3 regions of the Prevotella sp. lc2012 genome follow, and region 1 is predicted to be linked to each of the others. Evidence: riboswitches for the same ligand, from Rfam matches in the RefSeq annotation. Region 1 holds a riboswitch; each other region holds the start of a gene.
The links. A riboswitch is a leader RNA that binds a small molecule or an ion and turns the genes downstream of it on or off. The one in region 1 is predicted to bind cobalamin.
Positions count from the first base shown of each region.

Region 2: linked by a shared signal. The riboswitch ahead of BLU99_RS04420 (LysR family transcriptional regulator) and the one ahead of BLU99_RS06535 (alpha/beta hydrolase family protein) in region 1 are both predicted to bind cobalamin.
Region 3: linked by a shared signal. The riboswitch ahead of BLU99_RS05675 (TonB-dependent receptor) and the one ahead of BLU99_RS06535 (alpha/beta hydrolase family protein) in region 1 are both predicted to bind cobalamin.

Region 1 is NZ_FNUF01000002.1:627,774-630,043, forward strand. Features, by position in the region: gene BLU99_RS06530 (porin family protein) at 1-551, shown strand, start outside; gene BLU99_RS06535 (alpha/beta hydrolase family protein) at 643-1,446, opposite strand; cobalamin riboswitch at 1,762-1,948, opposite strand; gene BLU99_RS06540 (MATE family efflux transporter) at 2,068-2,270, shown strand, end outside.
Region 2 is NZ_FNUF01000002.1:52,084-54,353, forward strand. Features, by position in the region: gene BLU99_RS04420 (LysR family transcriptional regulator) at 204-1,100, opposite strand; cobalamin riboswitch at 1,159-1,344, opposite strand; gene BLU99_RS04425 (hypothetical protein) at 1,776-2,270, shown strand, end outside.
Region 3 is NZ_FNUF01000002.1:419,406-421,675, forward strand. Features, by position in the region: gene BLU99_RS05675 (TonB-dependent receptor) at 1-1,177, opposite strand, end outside; cobalamin riboswitch at 1,244-1,426, opposite strand; gene BLU99_RS05680 (hypothetical protein) at 1,471-2,270, opposite strand, start outside.

The DNA of each region.
Region 1 (2,270 bases):
AGAACAGATCGACGGTGAACTATAACCATTGTGTAGATATGGCCAGTGTTGAGGGATATGCGGAGAGTGTGCGCAGCATTGTCAACAACTGGAAGATCGGCGACGAGCTGAAGCTCAACTATCGTGCCAACGACGACCTGGAGCTGACGCTTCATGGTGGTGCCGATTACTATCTCATTGATAGCAAACGGAGTGGTTTCACTCATATCCGGGCTGGCGACTACAGCCTGGGGGCTAATGCGCAGGTGAAGTTACCGTGGGGCGCACAGCTCACATCAGACATTACGATGTTTGCTCGTCGGGGCTATCATCAGACGGAGATGAACACCACCGACTGGGTGTGGAATGCCCAGATTAGTAAGGCTATTTGCAAAGGAAAACTCTTTGTGCGACTACAGGGATTCGATATCCTGCATCAGTTCTCCAATACACAGTTAATCATGAACGCACAGGGGAAAACCGAGACCTGGCGGAACTGTATCCCGCAGTACTACATGCTTTCCCTCTCATGGCGTTTCCTCGTAAAAGCGAAAAAGAAAAGTGAAGAATGATAGCTGTTTGTCGCTCATCATAGAATATCAAAAGAGACCCAGCTATAAGGCTGGGTCTCTTTTGATAATGGCATCTGCCGCAATCAGATAATTAATCGTGTTTGATAAAGTTCTTGATTGGCTGAAGCGACTCCTCAAACTCCTTGGCATTGAAGCCGTGGCCGGCGCCGTGGATGATGTGCATACGGACATCCTTATATCTCCTCGCGGCTCTTTGTGTGCTGAAGAGCGGTACCACATTGTCGTTGTCACCCTGGATGATTAGGACGGGCTTCTCGTAGCGTCCTATCACATCAAAGGAGTGTATGTCGCGCAGTTCCATAAAGTAGCGCTTACCCAAAGGCACATCCCAGATACGGGTGGTGTCCGGCATATTTTCTATAGGACGGGTGTCGTGATTGTCGCCTAGGGCAATGGCGGGGAAGACGAGCACCAGTTGACTGATATCTTCTGGCATCTCAGCGGCAGTGAGGGCCGCCACCAGTCCGCCCTGACTCTCGCCCACGAGTACGATCCTGCTGGCATCCACATCCGGGCGCTTCTTGAAATAGTTCACGATGGCCTCCAGATCGTGCTTCTCGTCGATGATCGACATGTTCATCGTGTTGCTGTCGCTCCTGTTGTTTGCCGATCCGCAGGGGAAGTCAAACGTGTAACACATATAACCCATTGAGCTGAATGTGTCGAAGTAGTTGCGACCCCAATCGTGTGAACCGTTAAAGCCGTGCACGATGATAGCCAATGGCTGTTTTTTACCTGTCTCTTTCTGATGGTTCAGCACACCATAGATGTTACGCTCCCCATTCTGTACCCATAACTCTTCTGTCTGTGCCCATGCTCCGATGGTCATGAAGACCAGACCCAGTAGTAGATAATGTCTTTTTTTCCAGTTCATATGTTAATTGATTAGTGAAGATAATAATACTGCAAAGATAGCGGAAAACGTTGGAGTAGGATGGCTGGAATGTATGATTAGACATGCTCAAAGTGTCATGCGGTCATTTCACGTATTAAAATGATACATCCGTGTCGTGTAAGGCAATACAGAAACATCAAAAGAGACCGGGCCTCGCGGCTGGGTCTCTTTCACAAACCTATATAATAATACACGTATGTAACGTTACAAAGAGTCCACACGAACTCCAGAACTATTACTGACTTTTCCCAACAAAGGCATTCGTTTTGCCTCTCATCCTTACATCGAGGATTGTCGGCTTCTTCCATTCAAGGCTGGTCTTCTGACTTCGCTCCACCCTGAAGTACCTTCTCGCCCTGATGGGCAATGGCTTTTCTCACTTCAGAGCCATACGGGAGCTCACAGCTGCGGGACAGTCGGAGATTCTCACTCACGTTCCCAATTAATTGCGGTTAAGCAAACCCTGATGGGACAGCTTTTCGGGCTGTCGGGTGCAAAGATAGATAAAATTGTCTAATTCAACAAGAAAAACGAGAAAAAATGCACTTTTTCTTGCAAAATGTGCGGTGGGAGTGCGATATTTCGTAATTTTGCATACGAATGAATCAGAGAGACCGACAGATCTTGCAGATCGCCTTGCCATCGATCATATCGAATATCACCGTGCCCTTGCTCGGGATGATCGATGTGGCCATCGTGGGACACATGGGTAGTGCCGTCTATATCGGGGCGGTGGCGGTCGGCTCGATGATCTTCAACCTGGTCTACTGGCTTTTCGGTTTCCTGCGGATGGGCTCGAGTGG
Region 2 (2,270 bases), 580 kb from region 1:
CCCCCACCCAAAGTAGGCCCCTTCTCTCCACCGAACAGGGGAAAAGTGCACCTAAACAGGGCAAGAAGGGGACTAAAGAGCCCCTCGGTTTTTCTAGTTCGCAACTTCAGACGAACGTTTTTTTAGGCAGTTTTTCCTGACAATCTAAGGAATGGAAAAAGAGTAGCGCACGAGAGAGAGAGAGAAAATGGCGCTACTCTTTCTTAATACAGCCTGTTCTTAAGAACCTCTGTACACTGTTCAAGCATCTGGATGAAAGCTCGTGTGGAGTTTTTCATATAACCGTCGCGGAGCACATGGATACAGCCCTCCATCCTGGACGACGGCACGTTGATTGGGACGGCACGAAGGCCCGTCTCGTCGATGATGGTCGCCTCGGCGAGCACCGTGACGAACTTCGTCTGACGGACCAGCTTCAAGAGCAGCGACACGTTGTTGATCTCTGCCTTGACATTATAATGGTGGTCTGTATGCAGAAGCACCTGATCGAAGGCATGGCGGGCCTGCAGTCCCTTGGCAGGCAGGGCGAAGCAGTAGCGCTCCAGCTCGTCGAGGGTCACCTCCTGTTTGGCCGCCAGCGGATGGTGCTCATTGACGATCGCCGCCAGGCGGTTGTCGAACAACAGTCGGCTCTCGATATGCTCGTTGTGCTCCGTCGGCTTGAAGGCCACCACGAAGTCGAGCTCATGGCGCTGCAGTCGCTCTATCAGGTCTGTCATCGACGCATAGAACACATTGAGCTTCACCTTGGGGTATTTCTTCAGGAAGTCGATCATCGTCTCCGAGATCATGCTGCTGAACGAATAGGTGACGCCGATATTCAGCTCGCCCGTCAGCATGTTCTTCAGCTCCTGCATCCTCAGGAAACAGTTGTCCACCTTATACACACTCTCACGGGCCAGCGGCAGGAGCATCCTGCCCGCCTCGGTGAGCAGCACCTCATGACTGTTGCGGATAAACAGTTGCTGGTCCAGCTCACGCTCCAGATTCAGGATCTGTTGCGAGAGCGTGCTCTGGGTGATAAACAGTTCTTTCGAGGCCACCGAGAAATTGAGCGTCTCGGATAGCCTGAGGAAATACCTCAGTTGTCGCAGTTCCATAACTCACGATTCACTTTCTGTCATACTCTTTCCCTCTGCCCTTACATCGAGAGCATCAGGCATCATTCCGTACAAAGGCTGGTCTTCAGACTTTCCTCCACTCCCAAGCGCCTTCTCGCCCAAACGGGCAATGGCTTTTCTGCCTGAGAGCCATAATGGAGTTTACTGCTGCGGGACAGTCGGAGATTCTCACTCACATTCCCAATTAAGCACAGCTAAGTGCACCTTCACGGGCGACACATCTCTGTATCACAGGTGCAAAGATACACATTTTCAACAAACAAACAAAAATATCCCCACAGAAAAAAGGCGGTTATTGCTTTTTCCGATAGTCTCGTTCGGAACAACTAATAACCGAAGCGTCTCCCACGTCGGATAATCATCTATCTTTGCAGTAGAATAAGAAACCAAAAAAACTTCGCACTATGGGTTATGTTATTATCGTCGCTATAGAATTCCTGCTGACCTTCATCGGTGTCACGCTGCTGATTGTCTATAAGAACAAGCATGCCTGACGGCATGACCGTCCACGACCAACTCCCCGATCACCGACAAAGACCGTATTGGCTTCATACGAGAAAAAACGCATAATCGGCCTGTTCGTCGATTATTTTTTCTTTTTTATCGACTAAATCGTATATTTGCCGATGAAAAAGCGACTAAAAAACGATGATCATGAAAAGACTGATGATTACTTTGGTGGCGATGATGGCGATAGCCGTCTCCGCCCAAGCGATGAGTTTCTCCAAGGCACGCAGCCATGCGCTGTACCTGACCGACAAGATGGGCTATGAGCTCGATCTGACCGACGACCAGTACAATGCGGTTTATGAGATTAACCTCGACTACATGATCAGCCTCAACTTCGAGAGCGATCTGTACGGATTCTACTGGACGCGTCGTAACAACGAACTGAAATTCGTGCTCTCGAGCTACCAGTATCAGCGGTTCCTCATCACGGAATACTTCTACCGGCCCATCGGCTGGCAGTCGAAGTCGTTCACCTTTGTCATATACAGACACTACCCGAAAAACAGGTTCTACAGGAACGCGCCACGTGTCTACGACACCTACAAGGGCGGCAACCGTCAGTACCATTACAGTCCCTATCAAGGGCGCACCTACTCGAACGACCCCAACCGCAACGCACGCCAACTGCCGCAGGCCGGC
Region 3 (2,270 bases), 210 kb from region 1:
GATGCCTGTAGTCGATCGCCGTAGCCAGACTCACCAGATGAGACCTCCTGGTCGGATAGGCGAAGTTATAGATGTCGGCATTCAGCTTGTTCCACTTGAAGTCATAGCTCAGCGAGGCACTCCAGTTGGGCAACAGCTCCAGCACGTTGGCCGTCGAGAGATACAGCTCCTGCTGCCGATAGCGGTTGTCCACGGGCAACTGTGTGGTGTCCTTGTTCACATAATGCGTGTTGTAGTAGGCATACTTCGCCAGCCACCGAGTGCTGAACCCCTCGCCCACGTTCTTGTCGAAGGCCGCCTGCACGAACGTGTTCAGATCCTGCTGCCGCTCCCCGCGCCGCCACACGTTGTTCACGATGGCCCCAGGGATGCCTCTGGCCGAATGATAGAGATAGCCCTTCACCTGCCAACCGCCCTGATAGAGGCGCCCGTAGAGGTTACCCTCGACCCGCTCGGCATGGATATCGCCGTTCTGTCGGATGGCCGTGGTGTCCCATGCCGTCGTCCCATCGGGGTAGCGGCGCTCATAACGGAACTTATACTTTCCGCTGGCCGTCAGGAAGCCTGTGCTCAGCGACGAGCTGACCCGCTCCGACAGCCGCTGCTCCCATAGGGTCGAGAAGCGGAACATATCGCTCGACCCATACTGCGCCTTCATCCGCAGTCTGTAGTGGCGCGCGGCCCCTTGCTCATGATGCGAGGCGAAGTCGGGCGCCTTCGTACGGATATAGACAGAGCCCGCATGACCGAAGTCGCTGGCGGGCTGGAATATCGCACTCTTCTGACCGTTGTAGAGCGTCACCTCCTCCACGTTGTCGAGCGAGAACTGCCCGAGGTCTATCTGTCCGTTCTGTGCATTCCCCAGTGCCACCCCGTCGTAGGAGATACCTAAGTGATGGGTACCCATCGAACGGATGTTCACCGTCTTGATGCCGCCCACACCCCCATAGTCCTTCAGTTGGATGCCCGAGAAATAGCGCAGCGCGTCGGCCACGGAATGGGTGTTCAGCTTCTCCAGCTGCTCCCCCTTCAGCTTCTGACTGGGCACCACCTCACGCATGGCAGGACGGGACACGACGACGATCTCCCGTATGTGCTGTACGGAATCCAACTTGCCCTGTGCTGTCGTATGAAGACATAAGAAACAAGACAGTAGTAGTAGCGATGCCCTTTGCATCAGGCGACACGGTTCGCTCTTCACTTCCACTTTTTGTGTTCCCACCCCGCCTAACCCCAGAAGCGGAGCGAGAGGCTTTCCATCGGCAGGTCTTCTGACTTCACCATCCGGCATCAGACGTCTTCCCAAAAATCTCAGTGACATTTGTCTGTGCCGATAAAGACGGTTTACAGCAGCGGGACTGTCCGGGATTCTCACCCGATTCCCTTTTCATCACCCAAAGGGTGAACCGATTCGTTTGCAAAAATAAATAAAAACCTTGAAAGTAGGAAATATATTGGGAAAAAAACGACCTATCGCAGCAGTCTGTGGCCGAGATCATGCTGATGACAGGCCGCCATGATCTGCTCCACGACCTCATCCATCACTGGCACCTCCACCCTGTAGTAGGTCGGATAGTCGGGACAGAGCACCACCAGGTTCATCCCCCCCACACGGATGCCGTAATCCCTCTGGAGCATATAGCGATACAGGTTCTGTTGGATGCAGTAGTGATAGAAAGGCGTGTCAGGCAGACTGATACCGTTGAAGCCCGTCTTCCCGTTGAAGCCCTCCGTCAGCGGGACCCCCGCCGCGTCGACCACCTTCCCGCTCCGCTTCCAGTCGTAGATGGTGAACGAGCCGTCGTCCTCACGACAGATCATGTCAACCGTCCCCGCGATGTTCAGGTCCAGGTCGTAGATCGGCCATTCCTGGCGATAGGGACGGATACGATGCTCCTCGACGAAACGCAGGAAATGCGCCTTCTCCCGCTCGATGCTGACAGGCACCGTCGCCTCCCCGTCGACAAAGGAGTAAACAGTGTCGAACACCCCGTCGCGGAAGTAACGCTCCGTCTGCAGGTGCATGAACGTGCCCACCTCACTGGCCATCCGCCGACAGCGGTCCCACCTGTCGAGCATCTCCTCCACGTCCGCCCCGTAGCGCTGCCACTGCATCTGCGCCGTCTGCAGCGCGTCGAACGTCTCGAAGAAATAAGCGATCAGACTGCTCACGGGCAACAGCCGTTCTCGGCCGTCGTAGGTATAGACATGCTCGTCGGCCATGAAGTCGATATAACGGTCCTGGTCGTAGCGCCCCGCCTCCGTGAAAG